Regions from separate parts of the Allorhizobium sp. DMC15 genome, predicted to be linked through region 1. Evidence: predicted binding sites of a transcription regulator. Region 1 holds the regulator's gene; each other region holds the start of a gene.

What was found. Region 1 encodes LexA, which represses DNA repair genes until DNA is damaged. Its sites were predicted from a motif close to TGTTCNNNNTGTGTTCNG; they were not measured.
Positions count from the first base shown of each region.
Region 2: the regulator LexA is predicted to act here: its motif matches at 2,226-2,243, upstream of ACT53S_RS04725 (energy-coupling factor ABC transporter ATP-binding protein).
Region 3: the regulator LexA is predicted to act here: its motif matches at 1,858-1,875, upstream of ACT53S_RS09425 (putative DNA modification/repair radical SAM protein).

Region 1 covers NZ_JBQUZB010000003.1:269,842-274,760, forward strand. The annotation lists gene ACT53S_RS15595 (ComEC/Rec2 family competence protein) at 1-2,260, shown strand, start outside; gene lexA (transcriptional repressor LexA) at 2,254-2,967, opposite strand; gene ACT53S_RS15605 (DUF1003 domain-containing protein) at 3,181-3,723, shown strand; gene ACT53S_RS15610 (VOC family protein) at 3,747-4,640, shown strand; gene kdsA (3-deoxy-8-phosphooctulonate synthase) at 4,637-4,919, shown strand, end outside.
Region 2 covers NZ_JBQUZB010000001.1:976,030-980,948, forward strand. The annotation lists gene ACT53S_RS04710 (thioesterase family protein) at 1-172, shown strand, start outside; gene ACT53S_RS04715 (biotin transporter BioY) at 210-773, opposite strand; gene ACT53S_RS04720 (energy-coupling factor transporter transmembrane component T family protein) at 804-1,409, opposite strand; gene ACT53S_RS04725 (energy-coupling factor ABC transporter ATP-binding protein) at 1,403-2,083, opposite strand; gene ACT53S_RS04730 (winged helix-turn-helix domain-containing protein) at 2,261-3,448, shown strand; gene ACT53S_RS04735 (GNAT family N-acetyltransferase) at 3,481-3,903, shown strand; gene ACT53S_RS04740 (antitoxin Xre-like helix-turn-helix domain-containing protein) at 3,978-4,409, shown strand; gene ACT53S_RS04745 (RES family NAD+ phosphorylase) at 4,410-4,919, shown strand, end outside.
Region 3 covers NZ_JBQUZB010000002.1:187,081-191,999, forward strand. The annotation lists gene ACT53S_RS09420 (UdgX family uracil-DNA binding protein) at 1-623, opposite strand, end outside; gene ACT53S_RS09425 (putative DNA modification/repair radical SAM protein) at 623-1,852, opposite strand; gene greA (transcription elongation factor GreA) at 2,122-2,598, shown strand; gene ACT53S_RS09435 (glycosyltransferase family 4 protein) at 2,615-3,700, shown strand; gene ACT53S_RS09440 (glycosyltransferase family 25 protein) at 3,709-4,518, shown strand; gene ACT53S_RS09445 (hypothetical protein) at 4,525-4,919, opposite strand, start outside.

The sequences.
Region 1 (4,919 bases):
CTGGTTCAATCTCCCTGCGCCGCCCGCCGCGGAGATCCTGCTTTTCCTTGCCGCTTTGGCCGCAAGCGCTCTCTTCATGACCCTTGCCGGCACGATGAGCCGCGCCCTGTCGCTCTCCGCCCTTCTTGCCATCGCCGGCATGGTGTTGGCCGAGGCTGAAAACTGGAGAGCCGCGACGATCCTTCTCGATTCTCCCGTGGTGACCACGGTCACCGGCCAGGTGGAGCGGCGGGAGGCGGGGTCGGCCGGCGAATGGCGCTATGTCATCCGCGTGGCGGCGACCGCCGAGCCGGCTCTGCGCCGCGCGCCGCAGCGCATTTCGGTCTTGGCCCGAAGCCAACATGAGGGGTTCAGGATCGGCGAGGGCATCACCGGCCGTCTGCGGTTGTCGCCGCCGTCGGGCCCGGCGCTGCCCGGTCTCAACGATTTTGCCTTTCAGAGCTATTATGCCGGGATTGGCGCGGTGGGGTTCTTTCTTGGCGCTCCGGAACGGCCGGCGACGGCTGCCTCGCCGGTCGTGGACCCGTGGACCCGGCTGGATCGATGGCTGTTTTCCCTGCGCGACCGGATCTCCGATCGTATCCATGCCGTACTGCCCGGCGATACCGGCGCATTCGCCGCATCCATCATCACCGGTGAACGGCGCTCGATGTCGCAGGAGGCGACGGATGCGTTACGGCTTTCGGGGCTTGCCCATATCACCGCGATCTCCGGTCTCAACATGGCGCTTGCCGCCGGTATCTTCTTTGTCGGCCTGCGGGCACTGTTGAGCCTCCTTCCGGGTTTAGCGCAGCACTATTCCATAAAGAAAATCGCAGCCGCCGGCGCACTTCTGGCGGCGACCGCCTATGTCCTCATATCCGGTTACCAGGTTTCGGCATTGCGCGCCTATCTGATGACCGCGATCTTGCTGGTTGCCGTGCTGATCGACCGGCCCGCGATCAGTCTGCGCAACCTGTCTGTCGCGGCGATCCTGATCCTGGTCGTGCAGCCTTCCGCCGTCATGGGGCCGAGTTTTCAGATGTCTTTTGCCGCGACGGCAGCCCTGATCGCTGGCTATGCAGCCTGGCGCACGAGGCCGCGCACCCTCTGGCCGGCTCCCCAATCGGTCCCGGGCAAACTGGCAAGCTTTGTGCTGAAATTCGTCGGTGGGACGCTCGCCACATCCCTGATTGGCGGTTTGTCGACGGCCATTTTTGCGGTCACGCATTTCCATCGCCTGTCCATGCACGGGCTTGAGGCCAATCTGGCGGCCATGCCGCTGATCTCGATCGTGGTCATGCCGGCCGGCTTCATCGCCATGCTGATGATGCCGCTCGGCCTTGATGCCCCATTCTTTTGGATCATGGGTCTCGGACTTGATCTCGTCCTGCAGGTTGCGCACACCGTCGCCGGCTGGGATGAGGCGGCGCTCATCCCGCGTCAGCCGGGCTGGTTTCCAGCACTCACCGTGACCGCGCTCCTGCTGATCACGTTACTGCATACGCGGCTACGGCACGCCGGGAGCGTTCTCTTGATCGTCACGCTGGCTGCGTCCTGGCTGCGTCCAGCAGATAGGCCGGCCGATCTGCTGGTCAGCGAGGATGGCCGCCTCGTCGCGTTTTGGCCGAGGCCGCGAAGCGATGCTGAGGCGAAGACCCTCGCTACCAACCGCGTGCGTCCATCGACCTTCCTTTTTGACCAGTGGAAGCCTGCGCTCGGTGTCGAAAATCATCGGCCACCGGACCAAACAGACGCACTCGTCCTCCCGCCACCGGCCGATTGGAAAAAGGAGGAGACATGGGATGCGGTGACAAAACAACAGGCAGGCAAGGTATTGGACCAACTGGCAGGATCCGCCGCGGGCGACCGCTTCACCTGCGCTCGCGGTGCCTGTGCGGCAAAGATTGCCGGCCTCTGGACCGTGCTCGTCATCGACCGCGCCGATATTGCCGGCCTCGCCTGTGACGTCGCCGACATCGTTGTGCTCGGCGTCCGCAGCCGCCTGACCCGCTGCAATTCAGGCGCGATCTTGATCAGCGAAACGACATTGCGCGCAAGCGGCGCTCTCGAGTTGCGGCTTGGTGATCGCCACGAAAGAAAAATCGAAGTCACGTCAGCGCTGGCAGGCCCGCCACGCCCATGGACGGTGCATCGCCTCTACGACTGGCGAACCGGGGGGACTGCCTCCCAACACGGTTTCAAGGCCGCCCTTTTGGCAACCAGACCCCAGCCTCTGGCCGCCACGACATCAGATGACGGCGCGGCGACGGATCAGTGATAGCGCCGGATCAGGCCGACAAGCTTCCCTTGGATCTTGACCCGGTCCGGCGGGAAAATGCGTGTCTCGTAGGCCGGGTTGGCAGCCTCCAGCGCGATCGAGGCACCACGGCGGCGAAACCGCTTCAGTGTTGCTTCCTCGTCATCGACCAATGCCACGATGATGTCGCCGGGATTGGCGTTCGAGGCGTTGCGGATGATCACGGTATCGCCGTCGAGAATACCGGCATCAATCATCGAATCGCCCTTGACCTCCAGGGCATAGTGTTCGCCAGAACCGATCATCTCAGCCGGAACGGTAATGTCATGCGTGTTGTTCTGGATAGCCGAGATCGGCACGCCGGCGGCGATGCGCCCCATGACAGGCACGCTGACCGACGCATTCTGATCGTCGTTGCTGGGACGCGCCGGGGCAGGCGGCGGCGTCTTTCCCAGGCTGCCTTCGATGACGCTTGGCGCAAACCCACGCCGCGGTTGCAGGCTGGGCGTATAGGCCTCCGGTAGCTTGATCACTTCAAGAGCACGCGCGCGGTTGGGAAGCCGCCGGATGAAGCCCCGTTCTTCAAGCGCCGTGATGAGCCTGTGAATGCCGGACTTCGATGCCAGGTCGAGGGCGTCCTTCATCTCGTCGAAGGACGGAGGCACACCCGATTCTTTCATCCGCTCGTGAATGAAGAGAAGCAGTTCCTGTTGCTTGCGCGTCAGCATATGCGGGGCCCCGTTTGTGAAACAAATCCAGAACAGACACTATATGTTCCATATGTGTTCCGCAAGTAGATAAATTTCCGTGAACAACCCGTATGAAAATGCGATAGGCGTCTTCGGCCGGGTGCTGGCAACCTTGCATGTCCGATCGATGCTGGCAGCCAGACAGCCGGGAGCAAGTCCGAGCAACGAATTGAAATCTCTGTGAGTTACACCATGCTGAAAGACTTGGAGAACACTCTGCTCGGGAAGCAGGCCGACCAACTGACATCGGCAGAGAAGAAGGTTCTGGTCAAGGCTCGCCAGCGCCGAACGGTGTCGACCAATGCCGGCGAGGACTTTCTCGCCGGGGCAAGTTTCGGTCAGCGTCTGGCCGATTCGATTGCCCGGATCGGCGGCTCCTGGAGCTTCATCATTGGCTTCGTTGTCTTCCTCCTCGCCTGGGTTGTTCTCAACACGGTGATCCTGGTAGCCCGTCCGTTTGACGCCTACCCCTTCATCTTTTTGAACCTGATCCTCTCGATGGTGGCCGCCATTCAGGCGCCGATCATCATGATGAGCCAGAACCGCCAGGCCGAGCGTGACCGCTTCATGGCCGCGAAGGACTATGAGATCAATCTGAAGGCCGAGATCGAGGTTCTCGCGCTCCACCACAAGATCGATGAGCAGGTGTTGAAGGAATTGCGCGACACCCGGGCCGAGATCGATGCGCTCCGTGAGGCGATCGAGGCCCTTACAAAGCGCTCGGGTAATTCCTAGTTTGGTCGTAACGGAGTATCTTCATGTCGCCTGTTCCCGCTTTGCCGCGCGCTTTGGACCACCTTGTGCTGCCGGTGATCGATCTCGTTACTGCCAGACAGCGGCTAAGCCGCCTTGGGTTCACCGTGGCAGCCGATGCTCGTCACCCTTTCGGCACTGAAAACGCCTGTGTTTTCTTCCGCGACGACACCTATCTCGAACCGCTTGCCGTCGGCAGCCGGGAAGACTGTCTGTCGGCGGTGCGGGCCGGGAATGTTTTTGTCGCGCGTGACCAGGCTTTTCGGTTCCGAAGGGGCGAGGGTCTCTCGGCAATCGTCGTCAAGACCGATGACGCCGGAGCAGATCATGCGAGCTTTGTCGCCGAAGGTTTGAGCGGTGGTGAACTGCTGGGCTTTTCGCGCGAGTTTCGCTTTCCCAATGGCCGCAAAGTAGAGGGATCTTTTCGGCTGGCCTTCGCCGCCGATCTGCGCTCGCCCGACTTTTTTGCTTTCGCCTGTGAGCGCGTGAACCCCTTGCCCGCCGATCGCGGTGCTTTGCTGGACCACGCCAACGCGGCAGCAGGCCTGAGAGGCGTGGTGCTGTGCGAGAATAATCCGAGCGATTTCCAGTATCTGTTGGAGACGGCGCTGCGGCAGCGCGACGTCACGGCCGATTCTTTCGGACTATCGATCGAAGCGGCCAATGCCAGGGTCGATGTCCTGACACCAGATGGACTGTCGGCTCGATACGGGTTCTCGGATGCGCGCGAAGAACGGGGTCTGCTCGGGGCGGTGGTTGTGGTCGCGAGCCGTGATCTCGGCGTGACAGAAGCCTGCCTCGCTGCTAATGGCGTCCGCTATCACAAAACAGGAGCGCGCCTCGTTGTCGCGCCGGAGAAAGGCCAGGGTGTCGCCTTCGCCTTCGAGGAGTTGAAATGAGCACTGTGACCAATTCCGAAGTCGTCGTCGGTGAAGGCGAGGGCCGGGCCGTCTTCTCGCAGAAGGGCCGCTTCGCCCTGATTGCCGGCCCTTGCCAGATGGAGAGCCGCGATCATGCGTTCATGATCGCCGGTCGTCTGGTGGAGCTGTGCCGCGAGCTTGGCCTCGGCCTCGTGTACAAGTCCTCCTTCGACAAGGCGAACCGCACCTCGCTGTCGGCTGAGCGCGGCATCGGTCTGGAAAAGGCAATGGAAGTCTTCGCCGACATCAAGAAGGAAT
Region 2 (4,919 bases), on a different contig from region 1:
GCGCGTCGACAAGATCGGCGGCAAGTCGGTCGGCTTCGAGGTGGAGATGGATCGCAACGGCCAGACGGTCGCCGAGATCGACGTGACCTGGACCGCGCGGGACAGAGAAACTGGCGAGCCGGCCGCGCTTCCGGAGGACGTGCGCGACTGGCTCTACCGTTATTTGCGGTGAGAGACAGCAAGGAGTGGGTGTTGTTGCCGTTTCGGCATCACACTCGCGCCGGCAGCAGCGGATAGCCGACCAAGACCGCACGGGCGGCAAGCGTTGCTATCGCAGCCTTGACCAGATCACCGGGAATGAAAGCAAGCGAGCCGAGAAGGACCTTGTCGAAGGGCGTGCCGGCCGCGACCGAAAGCCACGGCATGCCGCAGAGATAGACCACCCCGATGCCGCCGACGATGGAGGCGATGAAGAAGCCGGTCATCTGCTTGGCTGCGGACTGTTCTTCGCGCACCAGCTTTTCGGCCAGCATGCCAGTGACGAAAGCGCCAATGATCCAGCCGAAGATATAGCCGCCGGTCGGCCCGATCAGCACGTTGAGACCGCCGCGACCGCCGGAGAGAACGGGCAGGCCGACGGCAACGAGCACGACGAGCAGGGCATAGGCCAGCGCGCCGCGCTTGGCGCCGATGATGCAGCCGGCGAGCATCACGCCCATCGATTGCGCCGTGATCGGAACGGGTAGCAGCGGGATCGGCACCGGCGGCAGGAAGCCGAGCACGATGATGATGGCGGTGAAAAGAGAGGCGAGCACGAGGTCTCTTGTGGTCATGGAAAATGTCCCCGGTAAACGTTGAGGATTTTAGTGACCCCGAATGTCCCGTGCGTCAATTGCCTCGGCAATGCGATCGGCATCCTTCAACGTCGAAATGATCAGCGGACCCAGCATGCGCGAGAGTTTCACCGGAATGCCGCGCGCCGCATGCGCCTCCTTCAGCGCCTCGTAGCGCTGGGCGATATCGGGCACGAAGCGCAGCACCAGGCCGAGCGCCAGCCCGAGATCGGATGCCTTCATCAGGCCAAGCTTCTCGAGTGGTCGCGCAAGGTCTGTGATGGCGGCCATGAAGTCGGCAATCGTGGTGGAGGCCGTTACGGCAGCGGCAAGAAAGAGGATGGCCAACAGCCTCAGCACCGTCACCAGCGCTTCCAGCGGCGAAAGCAGCAGGACGTTTACGGCGGCCAGAAAGGCGATGGTGAACAGCACCGGCTTCAGCCGCCGCAGCCCCTCGGCAAATCCGATGCCGGTTGAGAGATAGAGCAGGGTAGTCAGGACCAGAGCAGCCCCGAGCACGACCGACCGCTCGATGAAGTAGAGGAGAAGCCCGCAGACCATCAGCCCGAAGAGCTTTGGCTTCACCGGGATGCGATGCAGGAGGCTCGTCCCCTCCACATGCAGGCTCGTCAGCATCCGGCAATTTCCCGGTAGCGGGCAATCGCGTCCTGGCCCGCGCCATCGAAGGCAAGTGCGCCTTCATGAAACACCAGCACGCGGCCAAAATTCTCAACGAGGTCCAGATCGTGGCTGATGACAACAGCCTGCTCAGCAAGCCCGTCGATCGCCGCCTTCACCCGGGCGCGGTTCTTCAGATCCAGCTGATTGGTCGGCTCGTCGAAGATCACGACATCAGGCCGGTTGACGCAGACGGCAGCCAGCGCCGCAAGCTGCAACTCCCCGCCCGACAGCTCATGCGGCCGCCGCCCGGCGAGATCGCTGATGCCGAAGCGCGAAAGGGCCTCGTCCACCACGCGGTCTATCTCGGCTGCAGGCAGCCCCCGCGATTTCGGCCCGAGCGCCACATCCTCGCGGATGATGGGCAGGATGATTTGATGTCCGGGGTTCTGGAAGATAAAGCCGGTCTTCGCCCGCGCGGCCTTCTCGTCGGTCACGGTATCGAGACCGTCGAGTGTCACCGTGCCGGAGGTCGGCTTGGCAAGGCCAGCAATCAGCCGCGCAAAGCTCGTCTTGCCGGAACCGTTGAGCCCGATCACGCCGATACGACGCTCGCTGAGCGACAGTGTGAGCGCCTTGAGGGCCACACGGTCGCCGTAACGCAACTCGGCCTGATCGAGAATGATGTGCAAGGGAGGGTCTCCTGCGGGCGATGGGGGTTGCTATAGCCCGCTCATGGGCCCGGTGCCAGATCTCTTCCATCGCGCTGGATCATGAGGGGGCTGCCAAAATCGCCTTGTGCGGTGCGGGCGTCGCCACTTGGAATCTCCGCCATTGAACAAACCACGAACATGCCCTAGCCTCATCTCATGTCGATTCCCGTTCCCAGCGCCCTTGCGCGAAAAATCTTCCTCGAACGGCAGGGGTTGTCCCGCTCGCCGACGAAGGCGCTTCGGCGCGAGGGGCTCTATGACCTGATCCACGATCTCGGTTTCGTCCAGGTGGACAGCATCCAGTGGGTCGAGCGCGCCCATCACCAGATCCTGTTTTCCCGCAACCAGACCTATAAGCCGAAGGATCTTCAACATCTCATCGAGAAGGACCGCTCGCTTTTCGAGCACTGGACGCACGATGCCTCGGTCATTCCGTCCGAATTCTTTCCCTATTGGAAGCACCGCTTTCTCCGTCGCGAGGCGAAGATCCGCGAGGACTGGGCCCGATGGCAGGGGCAGGGCTTCGATCAGGCCTTCGAGGAAACCTATGCCCGCATTCGCGACCATGGCCCGGTCATGGCCCGCGATGTGAAGAGCGATGATCATGTCTCCGGCGGCTGGTGGAACTGGCACCCCTCGAAGACGGCGCTGGAATTCCTTTGGCAAACGGGAAAGTTGGCCATCGCCCGGCGTGAAGGCTTCCAGAAGGTCTATGACCTTGCTGAAAGGGTCATTCCCGCAGAGCATCACGAAGCGGAAGTCGAGCACGAGGCCTTTGTCGACTGGGCCTGCCGGGCCGCGCTGACCCGCCTCGGCTTTGCCACGTCAGGCGAAATCGCCGCCTTCTTCAAGATCATCACGCCGGAGGAGGCCAAGGTCTGGCTGATCGAGCATCGCGACGAGTTGCAGGAGCTTGCGCTGGAGACGGTCGATGGCAAGCCGCGCAGCTCTTTCGCCTTCATTGACCAGGTGGGCACGCTCATGAATGCGCCCGAACCACCTGCGCGGGTTCGGGTCCTCTCGCCCTTCGATCCCTTGATCCGCGACCGCAACCGGACCGAACGCCTCTTCGGCTTCTTCTACCGCATCGAGGTCTTCGTGCCCGAACCGAAGCGGCAATATGGCTACTACGTTTTCCCGCTGCTCGAAGGAGACCGCCTCATCGGCCGCATCGACATGAAGGCCGAGCGCAAGGAAGGCCTGCTCGACGTCCGCCGCCTCTGGCTGGAACCGGGCGTGAAGCCAAGCGCCGGGCGGTTGGAGAAGCTCGAAGCAGAACTTCAGCGCGTTGCTCGCTTCGCCGGCATGGACGAGGTGCGGTTCCAGCCCGGCTGGCTCGGCTGATTCAAGACATTTTCATCAGGAAAGACGTTCGCATGACCGACTACAGCGCCTACCGCATCGAACCCCACGTGCCCCCCATCGACGATTACATGCGCCTGCGCCTGGAATCCGGCCTGACGCCCTTTTCCCGTGAAGCCGCCGAGAAGGGCCTGCCGAATTCTATCTTCGGCGTCAGCCTGATGCATGGCAATGAGACCGTCGGCATGGGCCGCATCATCGGCGATGGCGGCTGCTTCTTCCAGGTGACCGACATCGCCATCCTGCCGGCCCATCAGGGCAAGGGGCTTGCCAAATGGATCATGGCGGCGCTCTCCGATTTCATCGCCACTTTGCCGAAGACGGCCTATGTCAGCCTGATCGCCGACGTGCCGGCCAACCGGCTCTACAGCCAGTTCGGTTTCAACGAAACCGCACCTCGATCTGTCGGCATGGCACGCGTGCTGAAGCCGCACTGAGGCTTTCCGTTGCTACAACTTGTAATTCCCGTCAAATGACGTATAGTCGATCCGTCATTTGACGGAGGCTGACCATGTTAGACCATCAGCGCGTACTGGATGCCCCGATCGCTCGTATCCAGGGTTTTTCCGATGAAGGAGAGCGGACACGGCTGTCGTCGACGGCGCTCAAGGCCTATCGCCGACTTGTCAGCCAATGGGATCTGACCAGTCAGCAGGCGGCGTCCCTGCTTGGCGTTTCCGTCAGCACATGGGAGCGCCTGAAGCCCGATCGCGTCGAGAAAACGCTGACGCAGGACCAGATGACGCGCATCTCGGCGCTGGTCGGCATCTACAAGGCACTGCATCTTCTCTTCTCGGATGAGATGGCGGATCGCTGGCTGCAGCTTGCCAATTCGGGGCCGCTCTTCGACCGGCGCACTCCCATCGCCGCGATGGTCGAGGGAGGCATTCCGCATATGCTGGAGGTGCGTCGTTACCTGGATGCTGTGCGCGGAGGCCTTTGAGTGGAGGTCGCGGGCATTCCCGTCACCACGCTTGCCTATCCGAAAACGGTACGGCTGGTGTCGACGGCAAGATTGCGGGAGGCGGTTCTGGCAAGCCTTGTCGACACAACGGAAGAGTTTGCCGAACTGGCGGAAATCGAGGCTGCCACCTCCACTCGCATCCACGCTCAGGCGACCGGTATCTCGGGCCTCGCCGCCAACGAACTCGTCTATGACGTGCCGCATGCCCATTTTATCAATGCGAGCTTCGCCTATGCAAAGCCCCGTGAGCCGAACCGCTTTAATGGCGAGACGCGCGGTGCCTGGTATGCGGCGCTCTCCGTCGAGACATGTCTCGCCGAGATCATCTTCCACATGACGGAATTCCTCGCCCGCACCGGCGTCTATGAGGCGACGACCGATTATGCGGAAATGTTCTGCAGTGTCTCCGGTGAGTTTGTCGACCTCAGGCCGGTGCCCAACCATCCGGCTCTCTCGCCGGATAAGGTGACCGGCTATCCGGAAGGCAAC
Region 3 (4,919 bases), on a different contig from region 1:
GTCCGCCACAGCTCGTCGGTCTCGTCTTCTGCTTCGGGCCGCGCCGCCGGCTCACGCGAGGTTTTGAGCTCCTGGCCATTCCAGGCGGCCGAGCCCTTGGGCGTCGCGATCAGCCAGTCCATTTCGGTGAAGCGCCGCTGGAAGAAGCCGGCGGTGCGCGCGACGATGAAATGCTCCGGCTCGAACCAGGCAACGAAGCGCCGACGTTTTGCCTGGACAGCGTCCACCTCGCGGAACCGCACGAAGGCCTTCATCTTGTGGCTGTCGCGCCGGACATTCTTGATCAGACGGAAAAGATCGGCGACGTCAGTGTCCGATCGCACCTGCAGTAGGCTGCGCTCCGCCTGCAGCCTCCAAAGAATACGGTAGAGCAGCGCAAAACGGTCCGGGTCGGAATGGCAGATCGCAGCTTCCGCAGCCTCGATAAAGCCCTTGGGCACTGAGATGTCGAGAGTTTGCGTACGAGGCATCGGGGCCTCTGTCTGAGTGCAGAACAGATCAGCACCCTCTCCTGAAAGCTGCCAGCGAACCTGCTCCGGCCGAACGCCAGCGGCCAGCAGGCCACGCGCGGCATCGCGCCACTCATCGAACGCCCCTCGCCCCTCCAGCGTGACGGTCCGCATCAGAACAGCGACAGCTGCTCGGCCGCCGGCGCAAAGACTGCCCGGAGATCCGAGCGGTCCAGGCTGCGATTGGGCGACCAGCCCTCGGCGACGATAAAGGCGCGCACCTTCTTGAGCGACACGCCGAGACGCGTCAGATCCTCCAGCCGTACGCGCCGATGACGGCGGGCCGACAGGAGCCCGTTGACGGTCTTCGTGCCAAAGCCCGGCACGCGCAACAAGGTCTCGCGATCCGCCTTGTTGACGTCGACCGGGAAGCGGTCGCGATTGGCGAGCGCCCAGGCCAGCTTCGGATCGAGCTCCAGATCGAGCATGCCGTCCTGTCCGATCGAGGCGATCTCCTCCACCGAGAAGCCATAGAAGCGGTAGAGCCAGTCCGCCTGATAGAGCCGGTGCTCGCGCATCAGCGGCGGCTTGATCAGCGGCAGATTGCGCGAACTGTCCGGGATCGGGCTGAAGGCCGAGTAGTAGACGCGCTTCAGCCCGTAGCTGCTATAGAGCCGCGCGCTGGAGCCGAGGATCGTCGCGTCGCTCGCCCCGTCGGCGCCGACGATCATCTGCGTGCTCTGTCCGCCGGGCACGAACTTCTTGCGCCGTCCGGTGAGCGTCGGCTCGCGCGCCTCATCGATCTTGAGCCTCAAATCCGCCATCGAGCGGCGAATATTGACCGGCCGTTTCTCCGGCGCATAGCGCTCCAGCCCGTGGTCGGTCGGCAGCTCGATGTTGATCGACAGGCGGTCGGCATAAAGCCCCGCCTCCTCCACCAGATGCGCGGATGCCTCAGGGATCGTCTTCAGGTGAATATAGCCGCGAAAATCATGCTTGGTCCTGAGATCTCGGGCAATCTTGACCATCTCGGCCATGGTATCATCCGAAGACTTGATGATCCCGGAAGAGAGAAACAGACCCTCGATGTAATTGCGCCGGTAGAATTCGATCGTCAGCCAGACGACCTCGTCCGGCGTGAAGCGGGCCCGCTCGACATTGCTCGAGGAACGGTTGATGCAATAGGCGCAGTCATAGATGCAGAAATTGGTGAGCAGGATCTTCAGCAGCGAGATGCAGCGGCCATCCGGCGCATAGGCGTGACAGATCCCTGACCCTTCGGTCGAACCCAGCCCGCCGGAGGCAGACGAGTCCCTTTTCGTCGTCCCGCTCGAAGCGCAGGAGGCATCGTATTTGGCCGCATCGGAAAGGATGGCAAGACGTTCCTTAAGAGACTTCTTCATATGAATGTTCTCTATACGTTCTACTCACCCGCGTCAACGACATCCCCTGCGGCATTGAGTCCGAGCGACTGATCACGCCTCTGTTTTTACTCGATCTTTCGGCGCCACCAGGGGCAACTTCGAACGTTTTGTCGAAAACTCTGGCATTTGCCGGAAGCAATCTGCTATAGTGATTGCAACTTGATTTGTGACATGGTTCCGCAGCTTCGCTACGGAACCTGTTTTCTTTTGTGCCCGCGCCTGCGGCCGAAGAGACGAAGGAAGAGGAAATGGTAGAAAAGGTACCGATGACGCAGAACGGCTTTGCCAAGCTCAACGAAGAGCTGCGCTGGCGTCAGCAGGAGGAGCGTCCGCGCATCATCGAGGCGATTGCCGAGGCCCGCGCCCATGGGGACCTCTCGGAAAATGCCGAATATCACGCCGCCAAGGAAGCGCAGAGCCACAATGAAGGCCGCATCGGCGAGCTGGAAGACCTGATTGCCCGCGCAGAAGTCATCGACCTCACCAAGATGTCGGGCTCGAAGATCAAGTTCGGAGCGACGGTCAAGCTGGTCGACGAGGACACCGACGAGGAAAAGACCTATCAGATCGTCGGCGACCAGGAAGCCGACGTGAAAGCCGGTCGCATCTCCATCTCCTCTCCGATCGCCCGCGCGCTGATCGGCAAGGAAGTGGGCGACAACATCGAGGTCGTCGCGCCCGGCGGCTCAAAGGCCTACGAGATCCTCGCGGTCAACTGGGGTTGATGGGACCTCAACCCCGATGGTGAAAGCGAAGACGACATACGTGGACCCCGCCGGGGTCCACGTGATCGCGCCGAATTTCAAGGTCCGCCTCTCCGGCGTCACCTCGACGATCATCCAGCTCGTACCCGTGCAGAACCGGTTTGGCCAGAAGGTGGCCGTGCTCGGCCCTGGCCTGCCGGGCGATCTGCCGCATCTTCGCTTTCGCGACCTGGGGAAGCTCTGGCGCCCGCCCGAGGGGCAGGAAGGGCGTGTGTGGCACGCCCGCCGCAACATCGAAATGCTGCCCGGCATCATCCTGCGCGATCTCCTGCGCATGCCGCTCAAACTCGTCTTCACCTCTGCCTCGCAGCGCCGGCATTCCCGCTGGACAAAATTTCTCGTCCGACAGATGGATGCCGTGATCGCCACCAGCGCCAAGACCTCCGCCTATCTGGAGGTGCCGAACACGGTGATCATGCACGGCATCGATTGCGAGAAGTTCAAGCCGGCCGAGGACAAGGATGCGGCCAAGCGCGCCTGCGGGCTTGATCCCAACCAGCGTTACATCGGCTGCTTCGGCCGCATCCGCCATCAGAAGGGGACCGACCTCTTCGTCGATGCGATGATTGCACTCCTGCCGTCCCACCCTGATTGGGCCGCCATCATCGCCGGCCGCGCAACATCCAAGCATATCGATTTCGAGAACGGATTGAAGGCGAAGGTCAAAGAAGCCGGTCTCGCCGACCGCATCCTCTTCGTCGGCGAACACAAGAACATCGCCGACTGGTACCGCACCCTCGACCTCTTTGTCGCCCCCCAGCGCTGGGAGGGTTTTGGCCTGACACCGCTGGAGGCGATGGCGACGGGCGTACCTGTGGTGGCGACCGATGTCGGCGCCTTCCCCGAACTGGTGGTGACCGGTAGGGATGAGACCGGCATCGTCATCCCCGCCGACGACCTTGCCGCGATGACGAACGCCGCCGGCGCCTTCATGGACGATCCGGCACGCCTTTCCGCCGCGGGCGCCCGGGCGCTGGCCCACGTCTCCGGAAATTTTCGCATCGAGGGCGAGGCCGGCCGGCTCGGCGAAATCTACCGCCGCCTCATTGATGACGCCCCCTAGGCCCGACCATGGATGCGATCATCATCAATCTTGACCGGGCGACCGAACGCATGGCCTTCCAGAAGGCTCAAATGGAGGCACTTGGGCTGACTTACCGGCGTCTGCGGGCTTTCGATGCGGCAAGCGCTCCGACGCTACGTCCGTCGACCTATTGGGACACCTGGGAACGCCCGCTCGTAGATGTCGAGAAGGCCTGCCTGTTCAGTCATCGCGCAGCTTGGGAAATGGTCGCGGCGAGCGACTCGCCGTCCCTGATTCTCGAAGACGACGCGCTTCTTTCGAAGCGCGTCCCTGATCTCCTGGCCGGCCTGGAGAAGCGGAACGGCATAGATCTGGTGACGCTGGAAGTGCGCGCCCGCAAGAAACTGGTGTCGAAGAGCCCCAGCGGGCTCCACACTGACCTGCCGATCCGCAGACTCTACCAGGACAGGACCGGCGCCGCCGCCTACGTGCTCTGGCCGGATGGAGCGCGAAAACTGCTGAAGAGAACCGCACGGAGAGCGGGACTTGCCGACGCCGTGATATGCGCCGCCTATGAACTGAAGGCCTACCAGGCGGACCCGGCTCTCGCGCTCCAGATCGACCGCTGCCGCCATTACGGCATTGAGGAGCCTATCGCCACACGGTCGGCGATCGACGCCGGCAAGAACGCAACGGAAGCCAGCCCGCACAGGAGACTCGTCTTTCGGTTCCGCCGTGCCCTCTCGCAACTGCGCATGGGGCTTCGCCGCGTCACCAAGGCTCCCGTTGCCGTCCGCCGCGAAATCATGCTCGACCCTCGCGACTTCGACCATCTGAGGGAACTCACGCGCGGATGATTGCGACTACCACCAGCCGGTGCGGTCGCGTCGATGCAGCGCCCGAAGGCGGGCAAACACGGTATCGTTGACCTGAAGGCGGTCATAGACCGTCTTCAGGATCATCCCGAGTACCCCGTCGTCGAATGCTTTCTCGAGCCGCCAGCGCATGTTGCGGAGCGTGTCATCGGTCCCGACGGTGAAACACGAGAGGCCCTCGAAAAGCGGCACGAGCTCGGCTTGCAGGAGTTCGATCCTGTCGTCGAGGACAGAATCGCCGGCAGCGGCCGTAATGAACCGCTCGGTCTCGTAGACCTTCACCGTGTTGACCAGCAGCGACACGAGGAGCGCCGCGTTGCGCACGGCCCGGTCGGGATCATGATCTGTGAAGGTGTCCGCAGCCGAAACCAGCCAGCGGATGT